DNA from 4 places in the Cupriavidus sp. 207A1 genome. Region 1 is predicted to be linked to each of the others. Evidence: predicted binding sites of a transcription regulator. Region 1 holds the regulator's gene; each other region holds the start of a gene.
What was found. Region 1 encodes sigma-54, which starts transcription at its own class of promoters, with help from an activator protein. Its sites were predicted from a motif close to TGGCANGNAANCTGCTTT; they were not measured.
Positions count from the first base shown of each region.

Region 2: a site for sigma-54 is predicted at 3,119-3,136, ahead of AC3FMM_RS19840 (GTP cyclohydrolase II). Genes of this name have one in related genera too.
Region 3: a site for sigma-54 is predicted at 2,761-2,778, ahead of AC3FMM_RS15065 (circularly permuted type 2 ATP-grasp protein). Genes of this name have one in related genera too.
Region 4: a site for sigma-54 is predicted at 1,195-1,212, ahead of urtA (urea ABC transporter substrate-binding protein). Genes of this name have one in related genera too.

Region 1 is NZ_JBYOJO010000018.1:126,999-134,055, forward strand. It holds gene rapZ (RNase adapter RapZ) at 1-2, opposite strand, end outside; gene AC3FMM_RS27125 (PsiF family protein) at 118-516, opposite strand; gene hprK (HPr(Ser) kinase/phosphatase) at 688-1,659, opposite strand; gene AC3FMM_RS27135 (PTS sugar transporter subunit IIA) at 1,742-2,197, opposite strand; gene hpf (ribosome hibernation-promoting factor, HPF/YfiA family) at 2,544-2,894, opposite strand; gene AC3FMM_RS27145 (RNA polymerase factor sigma-54) at 2,943-4,421, opposite strand; gene lptB (LPS export ABC transporter ATP-binding protein) at 4,544-5,344, opposite strand; gene lptA (lipopolysaccharide transport periplasmic protein LptA) at 5,353-5,997, opposite strand; gene lptC (LPS export ABC transporter periplasmic protein LptC) at 6,118-6,747, opposite strand; gene AC3FMM_RS27165 (KpsF/GutQ family sugar-phosphate isomerase) at 6,794-7,057, opposite strand, start outside.
Region 2 is NZ_JBYOJO010000010.1:250,651-257,707, forward strand. It holds gene upp (uracil phosphoribosyltransferase) at 1-461, opposite strand, end outside; gene AC3FMM_RS19835 (URC4/urg3 family protein) at 534-1,826, opposite strand; gene AC3FMM_RS19840 (GTP cyclohydrolase II) at 1,823-3,061, opposite strand; gene AC3FMM_RS19845 (acyltransferase family protein) at 3,328-4,452, opposite strand; gene AC3FMM_RS19850 (hypothetical protein) at 4,613-4,753, opposite strand; gene AC3FMM_RS19855 (MFS transporter) at 4,750-6,030, opposite strand; gene AC3FMM_RS19860 (LysR substrate-binding domain-containing protein) at 6,203-7,057, shown strand, end outside.
Region 3 is NZ_JBYOJO010000007.1:186,772-193,828, forward strand. It holds gene edd (phosphogluconate dehydratase) at 185-2,077, shown strand; gene AC3FMM_RS15060 (gluconokinase) at 2,148-2,654, shown strand; gene AC3FMM_RS15065 (circularly permuted type 2 ATP-grasp protein) at 2,993-4,468, shown strand; gene AC3FMM_RS15070 (alpha-E domain-containing protein) at 4,491-5,480, shown strand; gene AC3FMM_RS15075 (transglutaminase family protein) at 5,524-6,363, shown strand; gene AC3FMM_RS15080 (proteasome-type protease) at 6,478-7,057, shown strand, end outside.
Region 4 is NZ_JBYOJO010000007.1:72,694-79,750, forward strand. It holds gene AC3FMM_RS14525 (gamma-glutamyltransferase family protein) at 1-813, opposite strand, end outside; gene urtA (urea ABC transporter substrate-binding protein) at 1,267-2,523, shown strand; gene urtB (urea ABC transporter permease subunit UrtB) at 2,624-4,267, shown strand; gene urtC (urea ABC transporter permease subunit UrtC) at 4,267-5,475, shown strand; gene urtD (urea ABC transporter ATP-binding protein UrtD) at 5,472-6,320, shown strand; gene urtE (urea ABC transporter ATP-binding subunit UrtE) at 6,323-7,015, shown strand; gene AC3FMM_RS14555 (urease accessory protein UreD) at 7,050-7,057, shown strand, end outside.

The sequences.
Region 1 (7,057 bases):
ATAGCAACTGAAGCATAGCATCAGGTGCCGGCTGCGTCATGACAGCAGTTTGACAGCAGAAAAAATGGCGAACCGCCCGGTTCGCCATTTGGGTCGCCATTTCGCCGGTGGTGGCGCTCAGGCTGCCTTCGACAGGCATTCCTTCATGTAGGCCTTGTATTCATCGCCCTTCTTGCCCTTGCCAGACTTGCTGCAGGCAGCCATCTTGTCCTGCTGGGTCTTGGGCGCGCCGGACTTCGACAGGCATTCCTTCATGAACGCCTTGCGTTCGTCGCCCTTCTTGCCGGAGGCCTGCGCATTGCAAGCCTTCATCTTGTCCTGCTGGGTGTTGGCCGCGGGCTTGTCCGGATTGGCCGGGGTGGCAGGCGTGGCCGGCACGGCAGGCGTTGCCGGGGCCGGGGCCGCGGCCGACGGCTTGGCCGGCGTAGCAGGGGTGGCCGGCGTGGCGGTCTGCGCAAAGGCGCTGGCTGCGAACAGCGGGGTCACTAACGCGCACACTGCAATCAGGGTCTTCATGCTTGCTCTCCTCGGGGGTGGACAACCTTATCGCCGCGCGCCGGGGTCGGCGTTGCAGCTTCCGCAACGGGCGTGATGCCCATTACAGCACAAAACGGAGCATGCCTGAGAAACGTTGACGAGCGCTTGCCACGCCGTTGTAAGCAATTGAAAACCGCGGCGGACGGTGGCTTACAGCAGCCGGCCCTGGCCGCGCGAGACCGCATCGGCCTGCATCGCGGCGCGCTGGCGGTCCATGAAGTCGCGCAGCGTGTCGATGCCGCGCAGGCGCAGGATGGTGTTGCGCACGGCGGCCTCGACCAGCACGGCAAGGTTGCGACCGGCCGCCACCTGGATCTTGACCATGTGGATGGGAAGCCCGAGCACGTCCAGGTACTGCGAATCCAGCGGCAGCCGCTCGAATTCGCCGTCGTTGCGCCGCACCAGCTGCACCACCAGCTTGATCTTCATCTTCCGCCGCACCGCGGTCTCGCCGAAGATGGTCTTGATGTCGAGCAGCCCCAGGCCGCGCACTTCCAGCAGGTTCTGCAGCAGCGGGGGGCAGCGGCCTTCGATGAAATCCGGCCCCAGCCGGACGAAATCGACGGCGTCGTCGGCCACCAGCCCGTGGCCGCGCGAGATCAGTTCCAGGCCCAGTTCGCTCTTGCCGAGGCCCGATTCGCCCATGATCAGCACGCCCATGCCGAGGATGTCGAGGAACACCCCGTGCATGGTCACGCGCGGCGCCGAGATGCGCGACAGGTACAGGCGCAGGTGGTCGATCACCGCGGCGGACGACACCGGCGTGGTGAACAGCGGCGTCGACGAGCGCGTGCAGCGCAGTTCCAGGTCCGGCGGCGGCTCCATGCCGTCGGCGATCACCAGGAACGGCGGCTCCAGCAGGATCAGTTCGCCCATCTGGCGCTTGCGGGTCTCGTCGTCGAGCCGCTGGTAGTACGTGATTTCGGGCTTGCCGAGGACCTGGATCCGGTTCGGGTGGATCAGGTTGAGGTGGCCCACCAGGTCTGCGGCGGAGGTCGCTTCGCGGGCGAATTCCACGTCAAAGGCGCGGTCCGCGCCCTCCAGGCCGGCGACCCACGAGAGTTTGAGGTCGGCTGCGTTGTCGTCGAAGATGGACTGGGAGGTGACGCCGGTGAGTTCCATGCGGTATGGCTGGTAAGGCGGTGTTCGAAGCGCGTGGCGCTTGCCCGGTCTGGTGCCGGCCCGCTCCGGGGGAGTCAGTGGATCAGGGATGCCATGCGATCAGCAGTTCGTGCACGGCATCGGGCGTGGGCAGGGTCGCCAGGCCCTCGCGCATGTCGCGATCCGACAGCAGTTGCGCGATCTCGGACAAAATTTCCAGGTGCTGCTGTGTGGCCTGTTCCGGCACCAGCAGGAAGATCAGCAGCGACACCGGCTTGCCGTCCGGCGATTCGAACGGAATCGGCTCGGCCAGGCGCATGAAGGCGGCAAGGGGCTGCTTCAGGCCCTTGATGCGCCCGTGCGGAATCGCCACGCCGGCGCCCAGTCCGGTCGAACCCAGCGACTCGCGCGCGAACAGGTTGTCGGTGACGATGGCGCGCGCCACGCCATGGTTGTTCTCGAAGAGGAGCCCGGCCTGCTCGAACACACGCTTCTTGCTGGTGACGCTGACGTCGAGGGTGATGTTGCCGGGTGGCAGCAATTTGGCCAAACGATTCATGGGCGATGCGCAGGATTTCAGTTAGCGGGCGGATCGTTCCGCCGGGCAGCGGCTGGCTCCCTGACCGCCGCCGGCGGAGGAGACGTCCGGCCCATTATAGAGCAGCGGCTACCCTTGCATTGTGCGGTGCAGCGCGAGCAGGCGCGGCCACGAGTTCTCTCTCTTTGTATGGCGCAGCATACACCTTGGCGCTGCGCTTGCGAACATTTCGGGCTTCCCTGCGTGGCAAGGTTTGCTCCGCTGCCACAGCCGGCACTGTGCCAGGGCGCAAAAAAGCCGCGCTTCGGCGCGGCTTGCCTGTGGAATCCTGGTTCAGCAGCCCTCTGCGGGGCTGCCGGGCACGGGTTTATTGCTGCATTTGCGCTGCGGCCATCTGGTACTTGACCGCTTCGCGGTCGTGGCCTTGCACGCGATCCTTGTAGCGAATCACCTGACGGTCCAGCTTGTCGACGAGTGCGTCGATCGCCGCATACAGGTCTTCGTGATGCGCCTCGACAAAGATGTCCTTGCCCTTTAGATGCAGATTGATTTCCGCGTACTGACGCCGGTCCTTTTCCTTGTGATTGTCGACAGAGAGCAGCACGCTAACGCCAATGACTTGATCGAAATGCCTGACGATTCGCTCCAGCTTCGTTTCCACGTACTCACGCAGAGGGGGCGTGATGTCCAGGTGGTGTCCACTGATCTTGAAGTTCATAGCGCTTCTCCTTCTGAAAGAGCCTCACCAGGCAGGCGGTGGGCTCGGCTACAAAGACTTGCGGAGATTCACTGCGGGGATCTTCAGGGCTTCGCGATATTTGGCAACGGTGCGGCGTGCGACAACGAAGCCTTGCTCACCCAGCAGTTCGGCGATGCGACTGTCGGAAAGGGGATTCCTCGGGTCTTCGGCTCCTATCAGTTGCTTGATCAAGGCGCGGATGGCCGTTGATGAAGCCGCGCCACCGGTTTCGGTGGACACGTGGCTGCCGAAGAAGTACTTCAGTTCGAAAGTACCCATCGGCGTGGCCATGTATTTATTGGTCGTCACCCGGGAGATGGTTGACTCGTGTAAACCCAGTGTATCGGCAATCTCCCGCAAAACCAAGGGGCGCATGGCGATTTCACCGTGGGTGAAAAAGTTCTTTTGACGCTCGACAATGGCTTGCGAGACACGCAGGATCGTGTCGAACCTTTGCTGGATGTTCTTGATCAGCCAGCGCGCCTCCTGCAGCTTTTGCTGCAGCCCCGCGGTGCCGGTCTCGCCCTTGGCGCCGCGCAGGATCTGCGCGTACATGTCGTTGATGCGCAGCCTCGGCATCACATCCGGATTGAGCTGCGCGATCCAGCCGCTGCCGCTTTTGCGCACGAATACGTCCGGCACGACGAAATCCGCCTCCGGCCGGCTGTACGCGTGGCCGGGGTAGGGGGCCAGCGAGCGGATCAGGTCGTGCGCGGCCTTCAGCGCGACTTCGTCGACCTGCAGCGCCTTCTTCAGCCGCGTGTAGTCGCGTACCGCAAGCAGTTCCAGATGATGGGTGACGATGGTCAGCGCCAGTTCGCGCTGCGGGTGGGTCAGGCGGCGCAATTGCAGCGCCAGGCATTCGGCGGCATTGCGTGCGCCGACGCCGGCCGGATCGAAGCTCTGCAGCAGCGTCAGGATGGCGTGGACTTCGTCGGGGTCGAACTCCAGCTCTTCGGGCAGCTCCGCGCAGATCTCTTCGAGCGAGGCGCTCAGGTAGCCGTCGTCGTCGAGCGATTCGATCAGGAAGATGGCGAGCCCCTTGTCGCGCGCCGAGATCTTCAGCGGTGTGAGTTGCTCCATCAGGTATTCGCGCAGCGTGGGCTCGGCATCGCGCAGCTGCATCGGCGTCTTTTCGTCCTCGTCGCCTTGCGGCCGGCGGGCGAAGTCGTCCAGGCTCCAGTCGCTGTTGCCGTAGTCGTCGCCGCTGCTGTTGTCGCCGTAGCTGTCATCGGCGGCGCCTTCGGCGCGGGCGTCGCCATTGCCCTGGGGCTCGGCGGGGGCGGGCGCGGGCGCGCTCTGTACGTTGACCGAGCCATCGGCCGCCACGCGCAGCGGGCTTTCGATCCAGTCGTTCTCCCGCTCGAGCAGCGGGTTTTCCGTCAGCGCCTGTTCGACTTCCTGCTGCAGTTCCAGCGTGGAAAGCTGCAGCAGCCGGATCGACTGTTGCAGCTGCGGGGTCAGTGCCAGGTGCTGGGAGAGGCGGAGCTGTAGCGACGGTTTCATGCGACCTATTTTATGCGCATCTTTCCGATGTTGGAACGGAAATTGCTATCGCTTATGCGCCGTGATCGCCGCTGACTCTCCCGCCGCGCAGCCATGGCTGCCCGTGCCGGGCAGCCGTCTTGTCACATGCGGAAGTTCTCGCCCAGGTAGACGCGCCGCACGGCGTCATTGGCGATGATGTCTTCGGGCTGGCCCGCGGCCAGCACCGTGCCTTCGCTGATGATGTAGGCGTGGTCGCAGATGCCGAGCGTCTCGCGCACGTTGTGGTCGGTGATCAGCACGCCGATATTGCGCGCCTTGAGGAAGCTGACGATGCGCTGGATCTCGCCCACGGCGATCGGGTCCACGCCGGCGAAGGGTTCGTCGAGCAGGATGAAGCGCGGCGACGACGCCAGCGCGCGCGCGATTTCCACGCGGCGGCGCTCGCCGCCGGACAGCGACAGCGCCGGGTTGTTGCGCAGGTGCGCGATCTGCAGGTCGTCGAGCAGGGCATCGAGGCGGCGCTCGATCTCGGCCTTGGCCAGCGGCTTGCCCTTGTCCAGCTGCAGCTCCAGCACCGCGCGGATGTTCTCCTCGACGTTGAGCTTGCGGAACACCGAGGCTTCCTGCGGCAGGTACGACAGCCCCATGCGCGCGCGCTCGTGGATCGGCAGGCCGCTGATGTGGTCGCCGTCGAGCACGATATCGCCTTCGTCCAGTGCCACCAGGCCGACGATCATGTAGAACGACGTGGTCTTGCCCGCGCCGTTGGGGCCGAGCAGCCCGACCACCTCGCCGCTCTTGACGTCGAGCGAGACGTCCTTGACCACCGTGCGCGAGCCATAGCGCTTCTTCAGGTGGCGCACGACCAGCGTGCTGCCGCCGGGCAGGACGGAGTTGGCTTCGACGACAGGCTTGTCGGCAATGGTGGCGGTATCGGTCATGGGTACGGTCAGGGTTTGTTGGCGGGCGCGGGCGCCGACTTCAGGTCCAGCGGCGAGCCGCCTGCGGTGCCGGACTTCTGGTCCTGGCGCGGCGACAGCACCGCGCGCACGCGGCCGGACGGGTTGGCCGCCGCGGCATCGCCGCTGCCGCCGCCCGCCGCGGTATAGAGTTCCTTGCGGCTGTCGTAGGTCAGCACCGCGCCGCGGATCTCGTCGACCAGCTTGGCGCCCTGCAGCCGCGCCATGCGGGCATTGCCGATCAGCTTTGAGAATTCCTGCTTGCCGTCGTACTCGATGCGGTCGCCCCAGCCGTCGATGTATTCGTCGACACCCTCGCGCTTCTGGCGGATATAGGCCTGCCTGCCCGGCTTCGAGGTGGCCACGGCGAACTGGTAGCCCTCGGGGTCGGTGCGCAGCTCGGCGGCGTCGGACTTCAGGATCATGGTGCCCTTGGTCAGCACCACGTTGCCGGTCAGCGTATAGATCTGCTTGACGTCGTCATAGCTGGCGTTGTCCGCCTCCAGCACCATCGGCTTGTCGCGGTCCGCGCGCTCGGCTAGGGCAGGCTGGGCCAGCAGGCCGAAGGCCAGGGCCAGCGCGAGCAGGGCCGGGGCGGTGCGTCGACGGGACGATGTCGTCAGGGAAGCGGTCATGTTGGCAGGGTTGCTTGAGGGCGTCTGGATGCGTGGTGGTGCGGTTTGCGCGGACTTTGGCGCGTGCGCTGCAGGGCGGTGCCGGCCGGCACCGCATGCACGGCTGCGCCGGACCGGGACTCAGGATCCTGGCGCACGGCCCGGGGACGGCCCGGTGATGATGGTGCCGCGTACATTGCCGAGCAATTGTACTTCGCGGGTGACGTTGTTGAAGATCAGTCCGTTGGCGGTCATGACCGAGGGCCCGCGCGTCAGCTTGACCGGCTTGTCGGTCTTGACGATGTCGTCATTGACCAGCAGCTGGAAATAACTCGACGCCGCGGTCAGCTGCGGATCCTTGGACGGGTCCTTGCCCTGCTGGCGCAGCACGTGGCCATTGCCGTACAGGTCGATCACCGTGCCTTCGGCGTTCATGCGGCCGATGTCGGCGCGCGCGGTCACCGGCGGGCGGTCCGGCTCGTAGGCGCGCATCGCGGGGCGCGTGACCTCGTAGGTCTGGTCGTCCTCGAAATGGACCATGCGCTCGCCGGTGAAGCGGATCTTGGTACTACCGTCGGGCGCCAGCTCGGTGGCCGAGAAGCGGTCCATGAAGTAGTCCGGCTCGTGCTTCTTGGTGGTCTGCGCGGCCTGGTCTTCCTTGGGGGAGTTGATCTGGACCAGCCAGAACGTGCTGCCCGCCACGATGGCCATCAGCAGCAGCGGCAGCAGCCGCATGACGATGCCGCTGAGGGAGGCGAGGAGTGCCTGCATGGTGTCCTTGGCGTTGTGCTGCTGGTGCCGTCGGTGGCGCGCCGGCTCAGATGACCTTGGCGCGGGTCAGGTCGTGGATATGCAGCGCGCCGGTCAGGCGCCCGTCGTCGTCCACCACCAGCAGCTGGTTGATGCGGTTGGCTTCCATCACCTGCACGGCTTCCACCGCCAGCTGGTCCTGGTTGACCACGTGCGGGTTGCGGTGCATGACCTCGCCGATCGGCACGGTCTTCCAGTCGCGCGGGGTTTCCAGCAGGCGGCGCAGGTCGCCGTCGGTGAACACGCCGATGGCGCGTCCGTCGGGATCGAC
Region 2 (7,057 bases), on a different contig from region 1:
GGGTCGACCACGATTACCATGCGCTCCTGGATGTCCTCGGGCATCTTGAAGTAATACTCGATCGGCTCCAGCGTCTCGGGATCGCGGTACAGGCCGATATGGCCGACGCGCGCCGCCGGCAGCAGGTCGAGCATGCCATCGATAAAGCCGTTGCCCGCGCGCAGGATCGATACCAGGCACAGCTTCTTGCCGGACAGCACGCGCGACTGCGTGGCCGCGATCGGCGTGCGGATGGCGATGGTTTCCATGGCCAGGTCGCGCGTGGCCTCGTAGGTCAGCAGCTGGCTGATCTCCCGCACCAGGCGGCGGAAGTTGTCGGTGGTGGTCTCCTCGCTGCGCACCAGCGTGACCTTGTGCTGCACCAGCGGATGGTCGACCACCATCACGCCGGACAGGCTGGCAGGGTCGGCGGGGTCCGGCGCGCGCGCCTCGACTGCGGGAACAGCGGTCATGTCGTTCATGGTGACGCTCCTGAAGCCACGTTGCACAAGCCTTCCCTGCTTGCAACGCCGCCCGCGGCGCGGGCGGCGCGTTCAGAACACCGTGCCGTCGCTGGTGATGGCAAACGGCGGCGCGCCGCCGGGCCGGCGCTTGGCGGCGATGCGCCGCCCCGCCGCCCAGGTGCCGCCTTCCAGCACGCGCGCCAGCGGAAACTGCGCTTCCTCCAGCCCCAGCGCCTGGCGCACGCAATCGGCCACCAGGTCCAGGCCGCTGACGGTCAGCGCGCGCCATTCGACGATGACGGGCTCGTCGACCGCATGCGGTTCGGCGGCAAAGCCGGGATCGCGCGGCACCATCAGCTCGAAGTCGTACAGCAGCCCGCCGTTGCGGTACTCGGGCAGGCCGGTCAGCGCGTCGAGGCCGGACACGGTCAGGCCGGCGTCCTCGAGCGGCTCCAGCAGCGAATAGGTCAGCCACTGGGTCAGCTTGTGGAACGGCACCAGCCCGCCCGGGGCCGCCGGATGGCGCCAGCAGTCGCCCAGCGACACGCCCTCGACCACGATGCGCCCCGGCCACACCGGCCCGAGGCCCACCAGCAAGGTGCGCAGCAGGAAGCCGGCATCGAGCTGGCCGCCGACGGCGTGCGCCTTCAGGTAGTCATAGAGGTTGCCCAGCCGCGCCGGCCGGCCGAACAGCGCCGGAGTCGCGTCCATCACCTCGCCCAGCCGGCGCAGCAGCCCGGCGCGGCCTTCCAGGCCCACCAGCGGGTTGTGCTGCGCGACCTGGAAGGCATGGGCAATGCTGTCGGCATCGATGCGCTGCAGGCGCTCGGCATCGGCGCGCAGCGGATCGCCCGGCGCCGCGGAAAAGCCGCCGCGCGCGAACAGGTCGAAGCTGGCCGCGCCCAGTCCTTCCGACCGCGTCAGCACCAGGTCGCTGGCCGGATCGCGGTAGCGCCATTCCGGGCCGGCGCCCGCATCCAGCAGCACGCTGGGGATCACCAGATCGATGCCGATGCGGGCGCGCTCCTCGCGGTGTTCGGGCCCGCTCAGCGCGGCGCGCTCGCACAGCACCTGCCAGCGGTCCGTGCGCTGGTCGCCCGCGCCGCTTTCGAAATGGCGCCAGCGGCTGTGATACGGCACCTGCAGGTCCGGATAGCGCTGCCGGATGGTGCTGGCGACGTAATCGGCAATCGCATGCACGCGGTCCGGGTGCCAGGTGAAGAGCTCGGACGCGCCGCTGGCCACGTGTTCGGTGATCGCCGCGCAATGGGTGCGCACCGCCTCGGCGCACAGCAGCGCCGCCGCGGGATGCCCTTCGGGCACCGGGCTCAGCCAGCCGTTGCCAGGGCGCTCGTTGGCACTGTCCTCGGGATACCTCGTCATTCGTTCAACCCCCTGCCCTTTGCCAGGGCCAGTTCGTTCGCATCCGGCGGCGTGTAGTGCGTGAAGTAGCCGGCGGCCACCTTGGCGTCGATCTCGACACGGGCGTCGGCGGGGATCAGCGCCTCGGGGATCGCCACCTGCTCGACCACCTCGATGCCCTGCGCCACCAGCGCGCCATGCTTCATGTTGCTCATCGACGCCCAGCGGTCGATGCGGCGGATTCCCAGCCAATGGAACACATCCGGCATCAGCTCCTGGAAACGCATGTCCTGCACGCCCGCCACGCATTCGGTACGGGCAAAATAAGTCTCGGCGCGGTCGCCGCCAACCTGGCGCTTGCGGGCGTTGTAGACCAGGAACTTGGTCACCTCGCCCAGCGCGCGGCCCTCCTTGCGGTTGTAGACCACCAGCCCGACACCGCCCTGCTGCGCCATCTCGATGCACACCTCGATGCCGTGTGCCAGGTACGGCCGGCAGGTACAGATGTCTGACCCGAACACATCCGATCCGTTGCATTCATCGTGCACGCGGCAGGCGACGCGGGTCTCGGGCTTGCCCAGCTGGCTGACATCGCCGAAGAAATACAGCGTCATGCCGCCGATCGGCGGCAAGAAAACCTTCAGGTCCGGCCGCGTCACCAGTTCCGGGAACATGCCGCCGGTCTGCTCGAACAGGCTGCGGCGCAGCACGCTTTCCTTGATGCCGAAGCGGGCCGCCATGCCGGGCAAGTACCACACTGGATCGACCGCCGCCTTGGTCACGCGCACGTCGCCATTGGCATGCAACAGGTCGCCGTCTGGCTTTAGCCGGCCCGCGGCGATGGCCGAAACCAGTTCCGGCATGTTGATGTGCGCGCGCGTCACCGCGATGGTCGGGCGGATATCGACGCCGGCGGCGATGCGGTCGGCGAAGACGGTGGAGACCAGGTGCCCCCACGGGTCGAGCGAGACGATCTTGTCCGGGTCGCCCCACTGCGGATGCGGGCCGATGGCCTCGGCGGGCGCGGTATCGGTCAGGTCGGGACGGTGGTCGCGCTGCAGTGTGCCGGAGGCGACCGCCAGCGCACGGTAGATGGCGTAGGCGCCGGCGTGGGTGCCGATCACATTGCGCTGCGCCGGATTGCCCAGGCTGGCAATCACCGGTCCGCGCTCCGCCGCCGTGGCGGCGCCCCAGTGGATCGGCTCCGCCGGCTTGTCGCGGCGCGCGTGCGAAGTCAGGACGATATGGTCGGACATGACACCCTCGGTTCCCGATGGAATCCTGACCAATCGGTCAGGTTTACGATTCCATACTAGGCAACCTTTGTGCCATCACCCAATGCCCGTTTACGCCAGCGTTGCGCCACTGTGTGTGGCGTCCAACGCAAGTCCGCGGCAGGGCCATGCACGCCCGGCGTGCCGACGGCACCACGCCGGCCGCTTGCATGCACCGCCCCGATGCCGCGGGCGTCCACGTAACGCAAGCGCGCTACACGTACGGCACGCGGCTATGGTTGCAAGGGTTACATGGTCGGGCGGCTCGCCGAGCCCGGGCCCGAATCGCCTGCCGCGTCACCGCGGCCGCCCAGCAACGCCCGCAGTGCCGCGAGCGGCTGCGCGCTTTCGACGAAGCGGTAGAACAAGGCCCCCGCCACATTGCTCAGGGCCCAGGCCGCCGCCATGCCCAGAGCGTTCAGCACCGGCTGCCCCGGTGCCAGATGCGACACCAGCGCATTGACCACCAGGCACACCGGGAAATGAACCAGGAACACGGAATAGGAAATGCGCCCGAAGTAGCCCACCACGCGCGCGCGCGGCCAGCGTTCCAGCCATTCGCCGCGGCGCGCCAGCGCCAGCAGCAGCGCGGTGGCCAGCGCCACGGCAATGCGCAGCCGGAAGTCCAGCAGCAGCGCGCCCAGCGCCACCGCGCCGAGCAGCGCCAGCGGCAGCAGCGGCCGGCCGGGGGCGGACGCCCAGTAGGCCAGCGTGCCCATGCCATAGGCACCGAAGAAATACACGGCCCAGATATCCCAAGCGGCATCGCGGTTGAACCAGAACAGCGATGCCACGGCCGCAAGCGCGACCAGGCCGATGCTGACCGCCACGCCCGCCGCCGCCCTGCCGCGCGACACCGCCCGCGCGGCCCACAGCGTGCCCAGCAGCAGCGCGAACAATTGCAGGTCGATGGCCACGTACCAGACCCCGGCCGACAAGGCGTCGACGTCGACGATGTCATGGAGCAGCGTCAGGTGCGCGAGCAACTGCCCCAGCGTGGGCGACGCCGGGATCGAGTCATGCGTCATCCAGTGCCGCGCCGCGGCGGCGCCGGCAATGCTGAGCAGGATCGCCGCGGCAAACGGCACCACCAGTTTCTGGTAACGGCGCCACAGCAGCGACAGCGGGTGCTGGCGGATCTCCAGCCGTCCGTCGGGCGCCAGGCTGCGCGCCGCCAGGAAGCCGCTGATCACCAGGAACACCTGTACCGCGATGCGGGCGTAGTCATGGAGCCAGTCCACCAGCCCCGGCGCCAGTTGGTAGGCGGCGTCGGACATCGGTCCATAGAAGGCGAGGTGGTGCAGGACGATCAGTTGCGAACTGACGGCTTTGAGGGCGTCGATGCACGGCAGGCGCGACGGGCGGGAGCTCATTGTTATAGGGAGGATGCAAAGGGCACGGAAGGCGCGATTCTACCCGCTGCGCCACTCCTCAATGTGGCGCAATACATACATTGTGCGGGTTGGTTACACAGTGGCCCTGCTTGTTGCGAGTTCGACCTCCGCCGCGCCGTGGTAGCGGCGGTGGTCGGGGTTATTGGCACAACGCCAGCAGCGCGATCCACGCCTGGGCATGGGCCGGATCGAGCCACTCCGCCAGCGCCACGGCGCATACGACCGCGCCACCGAGTACCGACAGCCAGGCGGCGAGCGCGGTTGCGCCGGGCCGCCTCATGGCCGTGCCGGCGCCAGACCGGTGCGGGCGATCTGGCGGTCGTCGATCGGCGAATGCAGCGCCGCGGCGACGATACCCAGCGCCATGGCGCCGTACCAGACCGCGTCGTACGAGCGGGTCAGCTCGAACACCAGCCCGCCGAGCCACACGCCCATGAACGAGCCGAGCTGATGGCCCAGGAACACGAAGCCGAACAGCGTGGCGAGATAGCGCACGCCGAACACCTGGGCCAGGATGCCGTTGGTCAACGGCACCGTGCCCAGCCACAGCAACCCCATCGCCGCACTGAAGGCGTACAGCGTCGCCGGGCTCAGCGGCAGCAGCAGGAACATTGCCATCGCCGCGGTGCGCGCGAGGTAGATGCCGGCGAGCAGGTACTTCTTGCTGTGACGCCCGCCCAGCAGCCCGCACACATAGACACCGGCCACGTTGGCCAGCGCGATGATGGCGAGTGCCGCCATGCCGTCGGCCGGGCGCATGCCGCGGTCCAGCAGATAGGCCGGCAGGTGGCTGGCGATGAAGGCAAGCTGGAAGCCGCACGCAAGAAAGCCCAGGTTGAGCAGCCAGAAGCCCGAATGGCCGAAGGCCTCGCGCACGGCGGCGCTCAGCGGCTGGCCCCCGGCCCCGTCCGCCGCGCGGTGGTCCGGCGCCGCCGCGCCGCGGTCCTGGAACGGAAGGGCCAGAGGCAACAGCACGGCCAGTGCCACGGCAAGCAGCAGCAGCGTACCCGCCCATCCTGTCCGCGCCAGCAGCGTCTGTACGCCCGGCACCAGCGCAAACTGGGCGACGCCGCCGACGGCGCCGGCCAGTCCAAGCGCGCGGCTGCGCTGGTTGGCCCCCGTCATCCGGCTGAGCGCGCCGTAGACCACGCCGAAGGTGCTGCCGGACAAGGCCACGCCGAGGCAAAGGCCCGCCGACCACACCAGCGCCGTCGACGTATGCGCCTGCGTCATCCCATAGAGCCCCACGGCATACAGCGCCAGCCCGCCCGCCATCACCTTCCACGAGCCGTAGCGGTCGGCCAGCATGCCGGTGAAGGGCTGCGCCAGCCCCCAGGCCAGGTTCTGCACCGCCATGGCGAACGCGAAGGTCTCGCGGGTCCAGCCGCGCTCGGCAATGATGGGCAGCATGAACAGTCCTTGCACATGGCGCACGCCCAGCGCCACCCCCATCAGCACGCCACCGGCCAGCACCAGCACCCACAGTTGCCGCCACCAGGGCGTGGCAAGCCCGGCCGAGTGGATGGAAGCGGACGAGCGTGGCGGGTGGATGGTCATGACAGCCTCTTTTCGATCAATGGTGCCCGCAGGCGCAATGGCTCTATTGCACGCGGCGCCAGATCTTCCTTCAACCGATCTTTAGGTCGTCCTGCCATGCGCACCTCGCATGGCAGGAGCATCCCGGATCGTGCTGTAATGCAGAATCGCGCGTCTGCCCGGAGTTCACTGCATGTCCATCCCGCTGGTTCGCCTGTTCTCGCTCGATCTGCTCAAGGGCTTCGTCGCCGTCGGCCGACGCATGAGCATTACGCAGGCGGCGGATGACCTGTGCCTGACCCAGTCGGCGGTAAGCCGCCAGATCCATGCGCTGGAGGCGCAGCTGAAGGTGCAGCTGTTCGTGCGCAAGCATCGCGGCGTCGCCTTCACCGCCGAGGGCGAGCGCCTGTTTCGCAGTGCCGACAGCGCGCTGCAGCAGCTGCAGGACGTGGTGGCCGAGGTGCGCCGCAGCGAGGGCCGGCAGCCGGTCACCGTCACCGCCAGCATCGGCGTGACCGGCCTGTGGCTGCTGCCACGGCTGGGCAGCCTGCAGAAGGCCCACCCGCACCTGGATGTGCGCCTGTCGGCCAGCAACCGTATCAGCGACCTGCGCGAAGAGGGCATCGACCTTGCGGTGCGCTATTGCCGCGACGCCGCGGCGCCGCCCGATGCCGTGCGCCTGTTCGGCGAGCACATCGCCCCGATCGCGCATTCGTCGCTGCTGGCCGCGCTCGGGCCGCACAGCGATGCGCTGCTGCAGCTGCCGCTGCTGGAATTCGACGATCCGCGCCCGTGGCTGCAATGGCGCAGTTGGCTGGCCGCGCGCGACCTGCGCCAGGCCAGCCAGCGCGGCATGCTGCGCTTCAACCAGTATGACCAGGTCATCCACGCGGCGCTGGCGGGGCAAGGCGTCGCGCTGGGCCGGCTCGAACTGGTGCGGCCGCTGGTCGACGGCGGCCAGCTGGCGCTGGTGCCGACCGCGCGGCAAGCGCCGCCAAGCCCTAACGCCTACTGGCTGATCCAGGCCGCCGCGCAGCCGCGCGCCGAC
Region 3 (7,057 bases), on a different contig from region 1:
GCGGGGCTGGCGCTTGGGGTTTGCCCTGACTCCGGCATTTTCTGCGCGATTTTTCTGCGTGGTCGTAATGACGAGCGGCGGGCGCTGGGTATAATGGCGCCCGAATTGTAGAAAATCTACAGGATTCGGCGCCGTAGCGCGCCGAATCGCCATGCCTCATTCCGCCCACAAGGACCGTCACGCCATGCCTTCTGCCGTCCATGCCGAGCTTCAGGCCGTTACCGACCGCATCGTTGCGCGCAGCCGCGCCAGCCGTGCCGCCTACCTTGCGCGCTGCGAGCGCGCGCAGGCGGAACTGGGGCCGCTGCGCGGCATGTCCTGCGCCAACCTGGCGCACGGCTTTGCCGCGCTGCCGGCCAGCGACAAGCTGAAGCTGCGCGTCGAGCATGCGCCCAACCTGGGCATCGTCACCGCGTACAACGACATGCTGTCGGCGCACCAGCCCTACGAGCGCTATCCCGCCGTGATCCGCGAGGCCGCGCGCGCGCTCGGCGCGGTGGCGCAGGTGGCGGGCGGCGTGCCGGCGATGTGCGACGGCATCACGCAAGGCAACGCCGGCATGGAGCTGTCGCTGTTCTCGCGCGATGCGATTGCCATGGGCACCGCGGTGGCGCTGTCGCACAACACCTTCGATGCGGCGCTGATGCTGGGCGTGTGCGACAAGATCGTGCCGGGGCTGCTGATGGGCGCGCTGCAATTCGGCCACCTGCCGATGGTGTTCGTGCCCGCGGGCCCGATGGCCAGCGGGCTGCCCAACAAGGAGAAGGCGCGCGTGCGCCAGCTCTACGCCACCGGCCAGGTGGGGCGCGAGGCCTTGCTGGAGGCCGAATGCCAGGCCTATCACGGCGCCGGCACCTGCACCTTCTACGGCACCGCCAACAGCAACCAGTTTCTGATGGAAGTGATGGGCCTGCACCTGCCGGGCGCGGCCTTCGTCCATCCGGACAGCGGCCTGCGCGATGCGCTGACGGCCGCGGCCGCACAGCGCGCGATTGCGCTGCGCGCGCGCGGCGACAGCTACCTGCCGCTGGCGCGCATCGTCGACGAACGCGCCATCGCCAACGCCATGGTCGGCCTGCTGGCCACCGGCGGCTCCACCAACCACACCATCCACCTGGTGGCGATCGCGCGCGCCGCCGGCATCGTCATCGACTGGAATGATTTCGACCTGCTGTCGCGCATCACGCCGCTGCTGGCGCGCGTCTATCCCAATGGCTCGGCCGATGTGAACCATTTCCATGCCGCCGGCGGGGCCGGCTTCGTGATCCGCGAGCTGCTGCAGGCCGGGCTGCTGCACGAGGACGTGCAGACCGTGGCCGGCCCGGGCCTGGCCCGTTACGCGCAGGAGCCGGTGATGACGGACGGCGTGCTGCACTGGCGCGACGGCGCCGCAAAGAGCGGCGACCCGCAGGTGCTGTCGACTGCGGGCGCGCCGTTCTCCGCCGAGGGCGGCCTGCGGCTGATGCAGGGCAACCTGGGCCGCGGCGTGATCAAGGTCTCGGCCGTGGCGCCCGAGCACCGTGTGGTCGAAGCCCCGGTGCGGGTGTTCGATTCGCAGGAGGCGCTGCAGGCGGCGTTCGACGCTGGCGAACTGGGCGGCGACCTGGTGGCGGTGGTGCGTTTCCAGGGGCCGAATGCCAACGGCATGCCGGAACTGCACCGGTTGACACCCGTGCTGGGCGCACTGCAGGACGCCGGCCACAAGGTGGCGCTGGTGACCGACGGGCGCATGTCCGGTGCTTCGGGCAAGGTGCCGGCGGTGATCCACGTCGGCCCCGAGGCGCTGGCCGGCGGCGCGCTGGCGCGCGTGCGTGACGGAGACCGCATCCGGGTCGACGCTGTCGCCGGCACGCTGCAATGGCTGGGCGACGAGGCCGAATTCGCGGCGCGGGCGCCGGTACGCGCGCCTGCCGACCGGTTCGCGCAGTTCAGCCTGGGGCGCGGCCTGTTCGGCCTGTTCCGGCGCCACGCACGGATCGCGGAAGAGGGCGGCAGCGCACTCGACCTGTCCGAACTGGATGCCGACGCCGCCGGCGCCGACGGCCGTACCGCCGAGCTGCGATCCGTCGCACAATAACCGGACCAGGACAGGCAGGCAACCGACAAGGATGGCAACACCATCCGATACCAAGACCGACGGAGCAGACATGATCTATATCCTGATGGGCGTTTCCGGCAGCGGCAAGACCACGGTCGGCCAGTTGCTGGCGCAGCGGCTGGGCTGCGGCTTCCATGACGCCGACGACTTCCACAGCGACGCCAACAAGGCCAAGATGCACGCCGGCATCCCGCTGACCGACGATGACCGCTGGCCCTGGCTGGCGGCAATGCGCGCGGCCATCGACACTGCCCGGGCCGAAGGCCGCACCCATGTGTTCACCTGCTCGGCGCTGCGCCAGGCGTACCGCGACCGGCTGACCCCGCCCGATGGCGGCGTGACCTTCGTGTTCATGAAGGGGGATGCCGCGCTGATCGGCCAGCGCCTGTCCGCGCGCACCGAGCATTTCTTCAATCCGGAACTGCTGCAAAGCCAGTTCGATACGCTGGAAGTGCCCGGCGACGCGCTGGCCCTCGACATCCGCCAGCCACCGGAGGCGCTGGTGGACACCATCCTGCGCGCCACCGTGCGGCAGGGCGCCAGCGCGGCGCGCTGACCGCTGCCCCGTGCCCGGAGGGGCATGGTCCCGGGCGGACTTCCCGACTTTCCATGGATCGCAACCACGGCCGCCGGCCTCACCGGCGGCCGTTTTTTGCGTGCGCTGGCAGGCATCTTGCTAGCTTCGCTTCGGTGTCCGTGCGGCGCGGCTGCGGTGGCACGGGCGGCCCGCCGGCCGCCTTGCGGCTTTCGCCGGCACGGGTATGCTGGAAGGGCCAGTGACTCGACGGCATCACCGCGGCTTGCGCCAACCGGCGCGGCCGCGCGGCAGGGCAGGACAGCCAGGGCAACCAGGGCGGCCGGCAGCGGCGCCCGCGACATGGAGGAGCGGCCATCATGGCGGCGCGGTATTTCGACGAGATGCTGGACTGGCGCGACAACAGTGCGCCAGCGCTGATCCACGCGGGACAGACCTTGCCTGAGGGGGCGGTCCGCCCGCACTACCGGCATTTCGCCGAATGGCTGGCGCGCCAGACCGAAAGCACCATGGCCAACAAGCGCGCCGAGGCCGACCTGGTGTTCCGGCGCGTGGGCATCACCTTCGCCGTCTACGGCGACAAGGACGAAGCCAACAGCGGTACCGAGCGCACCATTCCGTTCGACGTGGTCCCGCGCATTTTCCCCGCGAGCGAATGGGCGCTGCTGGAAAAAGGCCTGCGCCAGCGCGTGGCCGCGCTGAACCGCTTCATCCACGACATCTACCACGGCCAGGACATCATCCGCGCCGGCGTGATCCCGCCCGACCAGATCTACAACAACGCCCAGTACCGGCCCGAGATGCTCGGCGTCAGCGTGCCGCATGACGTCTATGCGCATGTCGCCGGCATCGACGTGGTGCGCGCCGGCGAGGGCGAGTTCTACGTGCTGGAAGACAACCTGCGGGTGCCGTCGGGCGTGTCGTACATGCTCGAGAACCGCAAGATGATGATGCGTTTGTTCCCGGACCTGTTCGCGCGCAACCGCGTGGCGCCGGTGGCGCACTACCCCGACCTGCTGCTCGACATGCTGCGCGGGGTCTCGCCGCAGGCGATCGCCGATCCCACCGTGGTGGTGCTGACGCCGGGCATGTACAACTCGGCGTACTTCGAGCACGCCTTCCTGGCGCAGCAGATGGGGGTGGAGCTGGTCGAAGGCAGCGATCTCTTCGTCGAGGACAACCACCTGTTCATGCGCACCACGCAGGGCCCGCAGCGCATCGACGTGATCTACCGGCGCGTCGACGACGATTTCCTCGACCCGCTTGCGTTCCGCCCCGATTCCGCGCTCGGCGCCGCGGGGCTGCTGTCGGTCTACCGCGCCGGCAACGTGACCATCTGCAATGCGATCGGCACCGGCGTGGCCGACGACAAGTCGATCTATCCTTATGTGCCGGACATGATCCGCTTCTACCTGGGCGAAGAGGCCATCCTGAGCAACGTGCCGACCTACATGTGCCGGCGCGCCGAGGACCTGCAGTACGTGCTGGACCATATGGCCGAACTGGTGGTCAAGGAAACCCACGGGGCCGGTGGCTACGGCATGCTGGTCGGCCCGGCGGCGACGCGCGCCGAGATCGATGCCTTCCGCGAGGTGGTCCGCTCCAGGCCGGAGCAGTACATCGCGCAGCCCACGCTGGCGCTGTCGACCTGCCCGACCTATGTCGAGGCCGGCATCGCGCCGCGCCATATCGACCTGCGCCCGTTCGTGCTGTCGGGCAAGGAGGTGCGCATGGTACCGGGCGGGCTGACGCGCGTGGCGCTGCGCGAGGGCTCGCTGGTGGTGAATTCCTCGCAGGGTGGCGGCACCAAGGACACCTGGGTGCTGGAACGATGAACGCCGATTCGGGAGAGCCCGCATGCTGAGCCGCACCGCCGACCACCTGTTCTGGATGGCCCGCTACACCGAGCGCGCGGAGAACACCGCGCGCATGCTCGACGTCAACTACCAGACCTCGCTGCTGCCGCAATCGGCCGAGGTGGCCGAGCAGGGCTGGTGGGCCATGCTCGATATCTCGGAGCTGACCGACGTCTTCGACCACAAGTACGGCCTGCTGTCGCGCGACGATGTGATCGATTTCATGGTGCGCGACATGACCAATGCCTCGTCGATCATGAGCTGCCTGCGCGCGGCGCGCGAGAACGCGCGCGCGGTGCGCGGCTCGCTCACCACCGAGGTCTGGGAGACCGTCAACACCACCTGGCTGGAGGTGCAGCGCCTGATTGCCGACGGTGTGCTCAAGGAAGATCCGGCGCGCTTCTTCGAATGGGTCAAGTTCCGCTCGCACCTGGCGCGCGGGGTGCAGTTCGGCACCATGCTCAAGGATGATGCCTTCCATTTCATGCGGCTGGGCACTTTCCTGGAGCGCGCCGACAATACCGCGCGCATCCTCGACGTCAAGTTCCAGGCGTCGTCCGGCGCGGAGGGCGCAGAGGGGGGGAATGGCGGGCAGGCCCAGGCCAATCCCGACCCGGGCGCCCACAACGATTTCTACCACTGGGCGGCGATCCTGCGCTCGGTGTCGGGCTTCGAGGTCTACCGCAAGGTCTACCGCGCGGTCATCACGCCGCAGCGCGTGGCCGAACTGCTGATCCTGCGCCCCGACATGCCGCGCTCGCTGGTGTCGAGCATGGACGAGGTGGTGGCCATCCTGCATACGGTGCGCAACCAGCATTCGGCGGAAACCGAGCGCCAGGCTGGTAAACTCCACGCCGACCTGAAGTACGCGCGCATCGACGATATCTTTGCCGTCGGCCTGCATGCGTACCTGACCAGCTTCCTGGAGCGCATCGGCGATCTCGGCAACGGCATCAGCCGGGACTTCCTGGTGCCGCTGCAGGCGGCCTGAGCCGGGCAGCCGGCAAGCCCCCGTGCCGCCGCGCCCTGATACCGTGAAATACAAGATCCACCACCATACCGTCTACCGCTACACCGAACCGGTGCGGCGCAGCGTGCACGAAGTGCGGCTGCAGCCGCGCTCGGGTCCGCTGCAGACCGTTGACTACTGGCAGCTGTCGACGCCCGGCAACCCGTCGGCGGCGCGCGACGGCTTCGGCAACATCGTGCACAACTTCACGGTGGCCGGGCCCGCCAGCACCATCGCCATCGAGGCCAGCGGCGAGGTCGAAGTGCTGCCGCCGCACGGCGAGCTCGACCGCGACGGCCACCATGCGTTCTGCGACGCGCCACCGGACGGTGAGGCGCGGGTCTCGCCGCTGTACTTCCTCGGCAGCACGCCGCTGACCACGGCGCCGGCGCCGATGCGGGCGTTTGCCGCGCCGTTCCTGGCCGCGGGGCATGATATCGAAGCGCTGCTCGCGCTGGCGCACGGCATCGGCGAGCGCGTGCGCTACAAGCCCAACACCACCGATGTCGGCACTTCAGCGGCGGAGGCTTTCGCGCTGGGCAGCGGGGTGTGCCAGGATCAGGCGCAGGTGATGGTCGCGGCGTGCCGGGCGCTGGGCATCCCGGCGCGCTATGTCAGCGGCTATTTCTACGACCCGGCCGCCACTGAACTGGCCAGCCACGCCTGGGCCGACGTGTGCCTGGACCCGGCCAGCGAAATCTGGTGCAGCATCGACATCACGCACGGCTGCCTGACCGACGAGCGCCATATCCGGCTGGCGGTGGGGCGCGATTACGCGTCGGCGGCACCAGTGCGGGGCATCCTGGACGGCGGCGCCGGCGAGACGCTGGAAGTCAATGTAACAATCACGCCACTTTCGACCTGATTAGGTGCTTGCTTCCAGACGCGGCGCCGTGCCGGTGCACGGGCGCTAGAATCCAGAGTGATGCAGGCCACTGCCGGTCCATGCCGGCCGCCACCAAGAACACCAAGACAAATCATGACGTATTGTGTAGCCATGCGGCTGGATGCCGGCCTGGTATTCCTGTCCGACTCCCGCACCAATGCCGGAGTAGACGCCATATCCACCGCGCGCAAGATGACGGTGTTCGAGGAGCCCGGCGACCGGGTGATGGTGCTGATGACCGCCGGCAACCTGGCCATCAGCCAGTCGGTGCGCCAGATCCTGATCGAGGACCATGACGAGAAGCGTTCGCTATGGACCGCGCGCGACATGTTCGAGGCCGCCTCGATCGTCGGCGAGGCGGTGCGCCAGGTGCACCGGCGCGACGCCCACGCGCTGCGCGACGCCGGCATAGAGTTCAATGTCAGCCTGGTCTTCGGCGGCCAGGTGCGCGGCGAGCGGGTGCGGCTGTTCAATGTCTACGCGGCCGGCAACTTCGTCGAGGCCACGCCCGAGAACTGCTACTTCCAGATCGGCGAGGCCAAGTACGGCAAGCCCATCGTCGACCGCGTCGTGCACCCGTCGCTGCCGCTGGCCGAAGGGGCCAAGTGCGCGCTGATTTCGATGGACTCGACGCTGAAGTCGAATATCTCGGTGGGCCTGCCGCTGGACCTGC
Region 4 (7,057 bases), on a different contig from region 1:
GCCGTCGGGATTCAGGAAGTAGGCAGCCATCTCCGGATCGCGCTTGATATTGGCGACGGTGGCGCTGTCGGAGATCGCGGCGGCCATGCGCGGCGGGATCGCGAAACCGTCGGTGGCCAGCTTGATCGCCGGCGCGAACAGTTCCTTCCAGGCAGTCTTGCCGTAGTCGCGGTGGGCCAGCTCGAGCACGCGCAGCGTGCCCGGGGTGCCGATCGAGCGGCCGCTGCGCTGGGCATTGGGCAGGGGCGTGGTCGGGTCGGCCGCGGACTTCCAGCGCAGGTAGTTCTCGTCTGCGGCGGCCGGCGCGGTCTCGCGGCCGTCGTAGGCGGTGAGCTGCCGGGTCGTCGCGTCGTAATGCAGGATGAAGGCACCGCCGCCGATGCCGGACGATTGCGGCTCGACCAGGTTCAGCACCATCTGCGCCGCCACCGCGGCGTCGATCGCGGTGCCGCCGGCCTTCAGCACGTCGCACGCCGCCTTGGTCGAGACCGGGTTGTTGGTCACCGCCATATAGGTCTTGCTGTAGACCGTGACCTTGGGCGCATAGCCGGTCGCCTGCTCCGGCGCGTTGGGGTCGCCCGGCAGCACTACCGCCTGGCCGCCGGTACTGCCATCGAGTTCGCAGCCGGCAGTGGGCGTGACCGGCGGTGGCGGGGGCGGAGGCGGGGGATCGTCGCCGCCGCCGCAGGCGCCCAGGGTCAGCGCCAGCGCCGCCAGGGCCAGCTTGCCGCGACGCGGGCGCCAGTACGGGGTGGCGCGCGGCTGCGGCTGCGGCTCGGCGGGGGATGCGTGGGGGTCGGCAGCGTACGGCATGGTTTCTCCTTCCTTTTATGTGGGTCCGGGAAATGCCACGGCCGGGTCGTCAGGCGGGACCGCGGCCATCTTTCACCGTAGTGCCGCGGCGCGCCGGCCTTAATCATTGAATGTACGGATTTACATGCATTCGAATCCGGGTTTAAGCGCCCGCTTAATCGACGCCGGCGAGTGCGCTGGCACGCCGGCGCTTGCCAATGGCGCCACGGTGGCGCAAGCCGGTTCCGGCAATGTGCGCCATGCACCGGGATCGGCCGCGCCGGCCGGCACGCACTGTCGCAGTGCGCTGATTCGCTGCACGGTGATGGTGCGGACGCGCCAGGCGGGCGGTGCCTGGGCCCCCGCACCGCCTGTGGCCACGCCGCGCGGGCGATATCGCCGTGGCACGCTAGTTGCAGATGCATCACCCCGGGGAGCGTAGTCCCTGACCAACACCACAAACGGGAGCTGCAAATGCAACGACGTGACATGCTGAAGCTGTCGGCGATAGCCGCCGCGGCGATGATCGGTACCAGCCCGCTGGCGCTGGCGCAGTCAAAGGAGCCGATCAAGGTCGGCATCCTGCATTCGCTGTCCGGCACCATGGCGATCTCCGAAACGTCGCTGAAGGACGTGGCGCTGATGACCATCGACGAGATCAACAAGAGCGGCGGCGTGCTCGGGCGCAAGCTGGAACCGGTGGTGGTGGACCCGGCCTCCAACTGGCCGCTGTTCGCCGAGAAGGCGCGCCAGCTGGTCAGCAAGGACAAGGTCGCGGTGACCTTCGGCTGCTGGACCTCGGTGTCGCGCAAGTCGGTGCTGCCGGTCTACGAAGAGCTCAACTCCCTGCTGTTCTACCCGGTGCAGTATGAAGGCGAGGAGATGTCGAAGAACGTCTTCTACACCGGCGCGGCGCCCAACCAGCAGGCCATTCCCGCGGTGGAATACCTGATGAGCAAGGAGGGCGGCGGCGCCAAACGGTTCTTCCTGCTCGGCACCGACTATGTCTACCCGCGCACCACCAACAAGATCCTGCGCGCCTTCCTGAAGAGCAAGGGCGTGGCCGACAAGGACATCGAAGAGGTCTACACCCCGTTCGGCCACAGCGACTACCAGACCATCGTCGCCAATATCAAGAAGTTCTCGCAGGGCGGCAAGACCGCGGTGATCTCCACCATCAACGGCGATTCCAACGTGCCGTTCTACAAGGAGCTGGGCAACGCCGGGCTCAAGGCCAAGGACGTGCCGGTGGTGGCGTTCTCGGTCGGCGAAGAGGAACTGCGCGGCATCGACACCAAGCCGCTGGTGGGCCACCTGGCCGCGTGGAACTACTTCATGTCGGTCAAGAACCCCGAGAACGACGCCTTCCGCAAGCAGTGGGCCGCCTGGGTCAAGGCCAACAACCTGCCCGGCGGCGACAAGCGCGTGACCAACGACCCGATGGAAGCCACCTACGTGGGCATCCACATGTGGGCGCAGGCGGTGAAGAAGGCCGGCAGCACCGACACCAACAAGGTGCGCGCCGCGATGTACGGCCAGACCTTCAAGGCGCCGGACGGCTTCACCCTGACCATGGGCGAGAACCACCACCTGTACAAGCCGGTGATGATCGGCGAGGTCAAGGGCGACGGCCAGTTCGCGGTGGTGTGGAAGACGCCGAAGGCGGTGCGCGCGCAGCCGTGGAGCCCGTTCATCGCGGGCAATGAAGGCAAGCCGGACAAGGTGATGTAAGGAGCGGTCGCCTACCGCTGGTTTTCTCCCCTCTCCCGCTTGCGGGAGAGGGGAGCGCACCCCCAGCTTGGTTATCCACCATCGTCACTTGCCAGCCCTCATGTGCCATTCGATATCCTTTTCCGCCAAGCCGTGGCTGCGCGCCCTGCTGGCAGCGCTGCTGCTGGCCTCGGCACCGTGGGCCGCCGCGCTGACGCAGGCCGACCTGAAGCCGCTGGCCGAAGACGACTTCGACGCCAAGACCGCCGCGCTGTCCGCGCTGGCCAACGCATCGCCCGATGAGGCCGGACCGATTTTGAAGGCCTTGCAGGACGACGCCCTGCAATACGCGCCGTCGGCCGGCATGGTGCGCCAGGATGGCGACAAGCTGGTCGATGCGATCACCGGCAAGCCGGTCACGGTCAAGGCCGACGAGCTCGAGTCGCTGACGCTGAACAACAGCCTGCGCGCACTGGTCGACAGCGCCGCCAGCAGCCTGCTGCTGCAGTCGCCGGACATTGCCGTGCGCGCCCAGGCGGTGGCCACCCTGCGTGACCAGCCGGAAAGCGCGTCGCTGGCGGCGGTCGAAGCCGCGCGCAAGACCGAGGCCGATGCCGGCCTGCGCGCCAGCCTGGACGTGATCTGGGCCAACCTGGTGCTGGCCGCCACGCCCGGGCCCGCCGCGCGCGACGCGCGCCTCGAAGCCATCCGCATCCTGGGCCGCGACAGCAACCCGCAGAGCCGCCAGAAGCTGGCGCCGCTGGTGGAACGCGACAGCGCCGGCCGCTACCGCGAGCCCGACGGCGGCGTGCGGCTGGCCGCGCAGCAGGCGCTGGACACGCTGCAGGGCGACCAGCGCCGCGCCGAAGTGATCGGCAACCTGTTCGCCGGCCTGAGCCTGGGCAGCGTGCTGCTGCTGGCCGCGCTTGGCCTGGCCATCACCTATGGCCTGATCGGCGTGATCAACATGGCGCACGGCGAATTCCTGATGATCGGCGCCTATGCCACCTATGTGGTGCAGTCGCTGTTCCGCGCCCATGCGCCGGGCGCGCTGGACTGGTATCTGCCCACGGCGCTGCCGGCTTCGTTCCTGGCAGCCGCGGTGGTGGGCTTCGTGCTGGAACGGCTGGTGCTGCGCCACCTGTACGGGCGCCCGCTGGAAACGCTGCTGGCCACCTTCGGCGTGAGCCTGCTGCTGATGCAGGCGGTGCGCACGCTGTTCGGCGCGCAGAACGTCGAAGTGTCCAATCCCGCCTGGATGAGCGGCGGCTTCGAATGGCTGCCGGGGCTGGTGATCCCGTACAACCGCGTGGTCATCATCCTGTTCGCGCTGGCGGTGGTGGCGGTGGCGTGGGCGGTGCTCAACCGCACGCGGCTGGGGCTGTTCGTGCGCGCGACCACGCAGAACCGGACCATGGCCGCGTGCGTCGGCGTGCGCACCTGGAAGGTCGACAGCTACGCCTTTGCCTTCGGCGCCGGCATTGCCGGGCTGGGCGGCTGCGCGCTGTCGCAGATCGGCAATGTCGGTCCCGACCTGGGCCAGGCCTACATCATCGATTCGTTCATGGTGGTGGTGCTGGGCGGCGTGGGGCAGCTGGCCGGCACCATCGTCGGCGCCTTCGGGCTGGGCATCCTCAACAAGTTCATCGAACCCTTCTATGGCGCGGTACTGGCCAAGATCCTGGTCCTGGTGCTGATCGTGCTGTTTATCCAGAAGCGGCCGCAGGGACTGTTCGCGCTCAAGGGGCGCAGCGCGGAGGCATGATGCAGCGATACCAACCTGATTCTTCCGCCGCACCGTTCCGGCTGGCCGTGCCGGAACGCCAGTCGCTGTTCTCGCCGCGCGGCTGGATGGCGCTGGCGGCGCTGACCGTGATCGTCGGCATCGGCGTGCCGGTGTGCGCGCTGCTCGTGCCGGAGGGCCACCCGCTGCACCTGTCGGCGTATGCGCTGACGCTGGTCGGCAAGATCATGTGCTTTGCGCTGGCGGCGATCGCGCTCGACCTGGTGTGGGGCTACTGCGGCATCCTCAGTCTCGGCCATGGCCTGTTCTTCGCGCTGGGCGGCTATGCCATGGGCATGTACCTGATGCGTTCGATCGGGCGCGAAGGCGTGTACCAGAGCGACCTGCCGGACTTCATGGTGTTCCTCGACTGGAAGGAACTGCCGTGGTTCTGGCACGGCACCGACCACCTAGGCTATGCGCTGCTGCTGGTGGTGCTGGTGCCGGGCGTGCTGGCGTGGCTGTTCGGCTTCTTTGCCTTCCGCTCGCGCATCAAGGGCGTGTACCTGTCCATCATCACGCAGGCGATGACATATGCGGCGATGCTGCTGTTCTTCCGCAACGAGACCGGCTTTGGCGGCAACAACGGCTTCACCGACTTCAAGCGCGTCGCCGGCTTTGCCATCGCCGCGCCGCAGACGCGCACCGCGTTGTTCGTGCTGACCTTCCTGGCGTTGCTGGCCGGCTTCATCGCCTGCCGCTACATCGTCACGTCCAAGCTCGGCCGCGTGGTCACGGCGGTGCGCGATGCCGAGATGCGCGTGATGTTCTCCGGCTACAACCCGCTCGGCTACAAGCTGTTCGTGTGGACCTTCTCGGCGGTGCTGTGCGGCATCGCCGGCGCGCTGTACGTGCCGCAGGTCGGCATCATCAACCCGGGCGAGATGTCGCCCGGCAACTCGATCGAAATGGCGGTGTGGGTTGCCGTGGGCGGGCGCGGCACGCTGGTCGGGCCGGTGATCGGCGCGTTCCTGGTCAATGGCGCCAAGACGCTGTTCACCGCGCACTTCGCCGAATACTGGCTGTTCCTGCTGGGCGCGATGTTCGTGCTGGTGACGCTGTACCTGCCTGATGGCGTGACCGGCTTGTGGAAGCGCCTGCGCGAGCGCCGTACGCCGGCAGTGGCGCCGACCGCGCCGGAACCCGTTTCCACGCCCGCGGTAGCGGGCCGCACCGGAGGTGAAGCATGAACGCCGCACTCGGACACGGCCAGGCCGAAAGCGGCGATGCCACCGGGCTCGGCCGTGTGCTGGAGCCAGGCACCATCGATGTGTCGCACGGGCCGATCCTGTACCTGGAAGACGTCACCGTGCGGTTCGACGGCTTCCGCGCCCTCAACCAGCTGAACCTGTCGATCGACCACGGCGAACTGCGCTGCGTGATCGGCCCCAACGGCGCGGGCAAGACCACGATGATGGATGTCATCACCGGCAAGACCGGGCCGCGCAACGCCAATGTCAGCGGGCGCGTGTTCCTCGGGCAGACCATCGACCTGATGCGCATGACCGAGCCGCGCATCGCGCAGGTCGGCATCGGCCGCAAGTTCCAGAAGCCGACCGTGTTCGAACAGCACGCGGTGTGGGAGAACCTGGAACTGGCGATGAAGGCCGACAAGCGGTGGTGGTCGTCGCTGCGCGCGCGGCTGACCGGCGAGGGGCATCGCCGCATCGAGGAGACGCTCGCGCTGACCGGCCTGGAGGACGAGGCGTACCGGCCCGCGGGCCTGCTGTCGCACGGGCAGAAGCAGCGGCTGGAGATCGGCATGCTGCTGATGCAGCAGCCGCAGCTGTTGCTGCTCGACGAACCCGTGGCCGGCATGACCGATGAAGAAACCATGCAGCTCGCCAGCCTGCTCAACGGCCTGCGCGGCAGCTGCTCGATGATGGTGGTGGAGCACGACATGGAGTTCGTCGCCGCGCTGGCGGGCGCCGCCGGCAAGGTCACGGTGCTGGCCGAGGGCAGCGTGCTGGCCGAAGGCACGCTCGACAGCGTCAAGCGCGACGAACGCGTGATCGAATCCTACCTGGGGAGATAGGCATGCTGCAGGTCAACGCACTGAACCAGTTCTACGGCGGCAGCCATATCCTGCGCAACGTTTCCTTCGAGGTGCCGGCGGGCAAGCTGACCACGCTGCTCGGCCGCAACGGCGTCGGCAAGAGCACGCTGCTGAAATGCCTGATGGGCGTGGTGCCGACGCGCAGCGGCAGCATCCAGTGGGACGGCAAGGCGCTGGAAAAGAAGGCGCCGTACGAGCGCGTCGCCGCCGGACTGGCCTATGTGCCGCAGGGGCGCGAGATCTTCCCGCGGCTGACGGTCGAAGAGAACCTGCTGATCGGCGCCGCCAGCCGCGCGCGGCCGGCGGGCGTGCCGGAGCGCATCTACCAGTTGTTTCCGGTGCTGCGCACCATGCGCCTGCGCCGCGGCGGCGACTTGTCCGGCGGGCAGCAGCAGCAACTGGCGATCGGCCGGGCGCTGATGAGCGAACCGCAGCTGCTGATCCTCGACGAGCCGACCGAGGGCATCCAGCCATCGATCATCCAGGACATCGGCCGCGCGTTGCGGCTGCTGGTCGACGAATTCGGCATGACGGTGCTGCTGGTCGAGCAGTACTACGAGTTCGCGCGGCACCTTGCCGACCACTATGTGGTGATGAGCCGCGGCGAAGTGGTGGCACGCGGCGCCGGCGCCAGCATGGAGCAGGACGGCGTGCGCGAGCTGATCGCCGTGTAGGGCGCGCGCAAGTTTGCCAGGTCATTCGCCCGCGATGCGCCA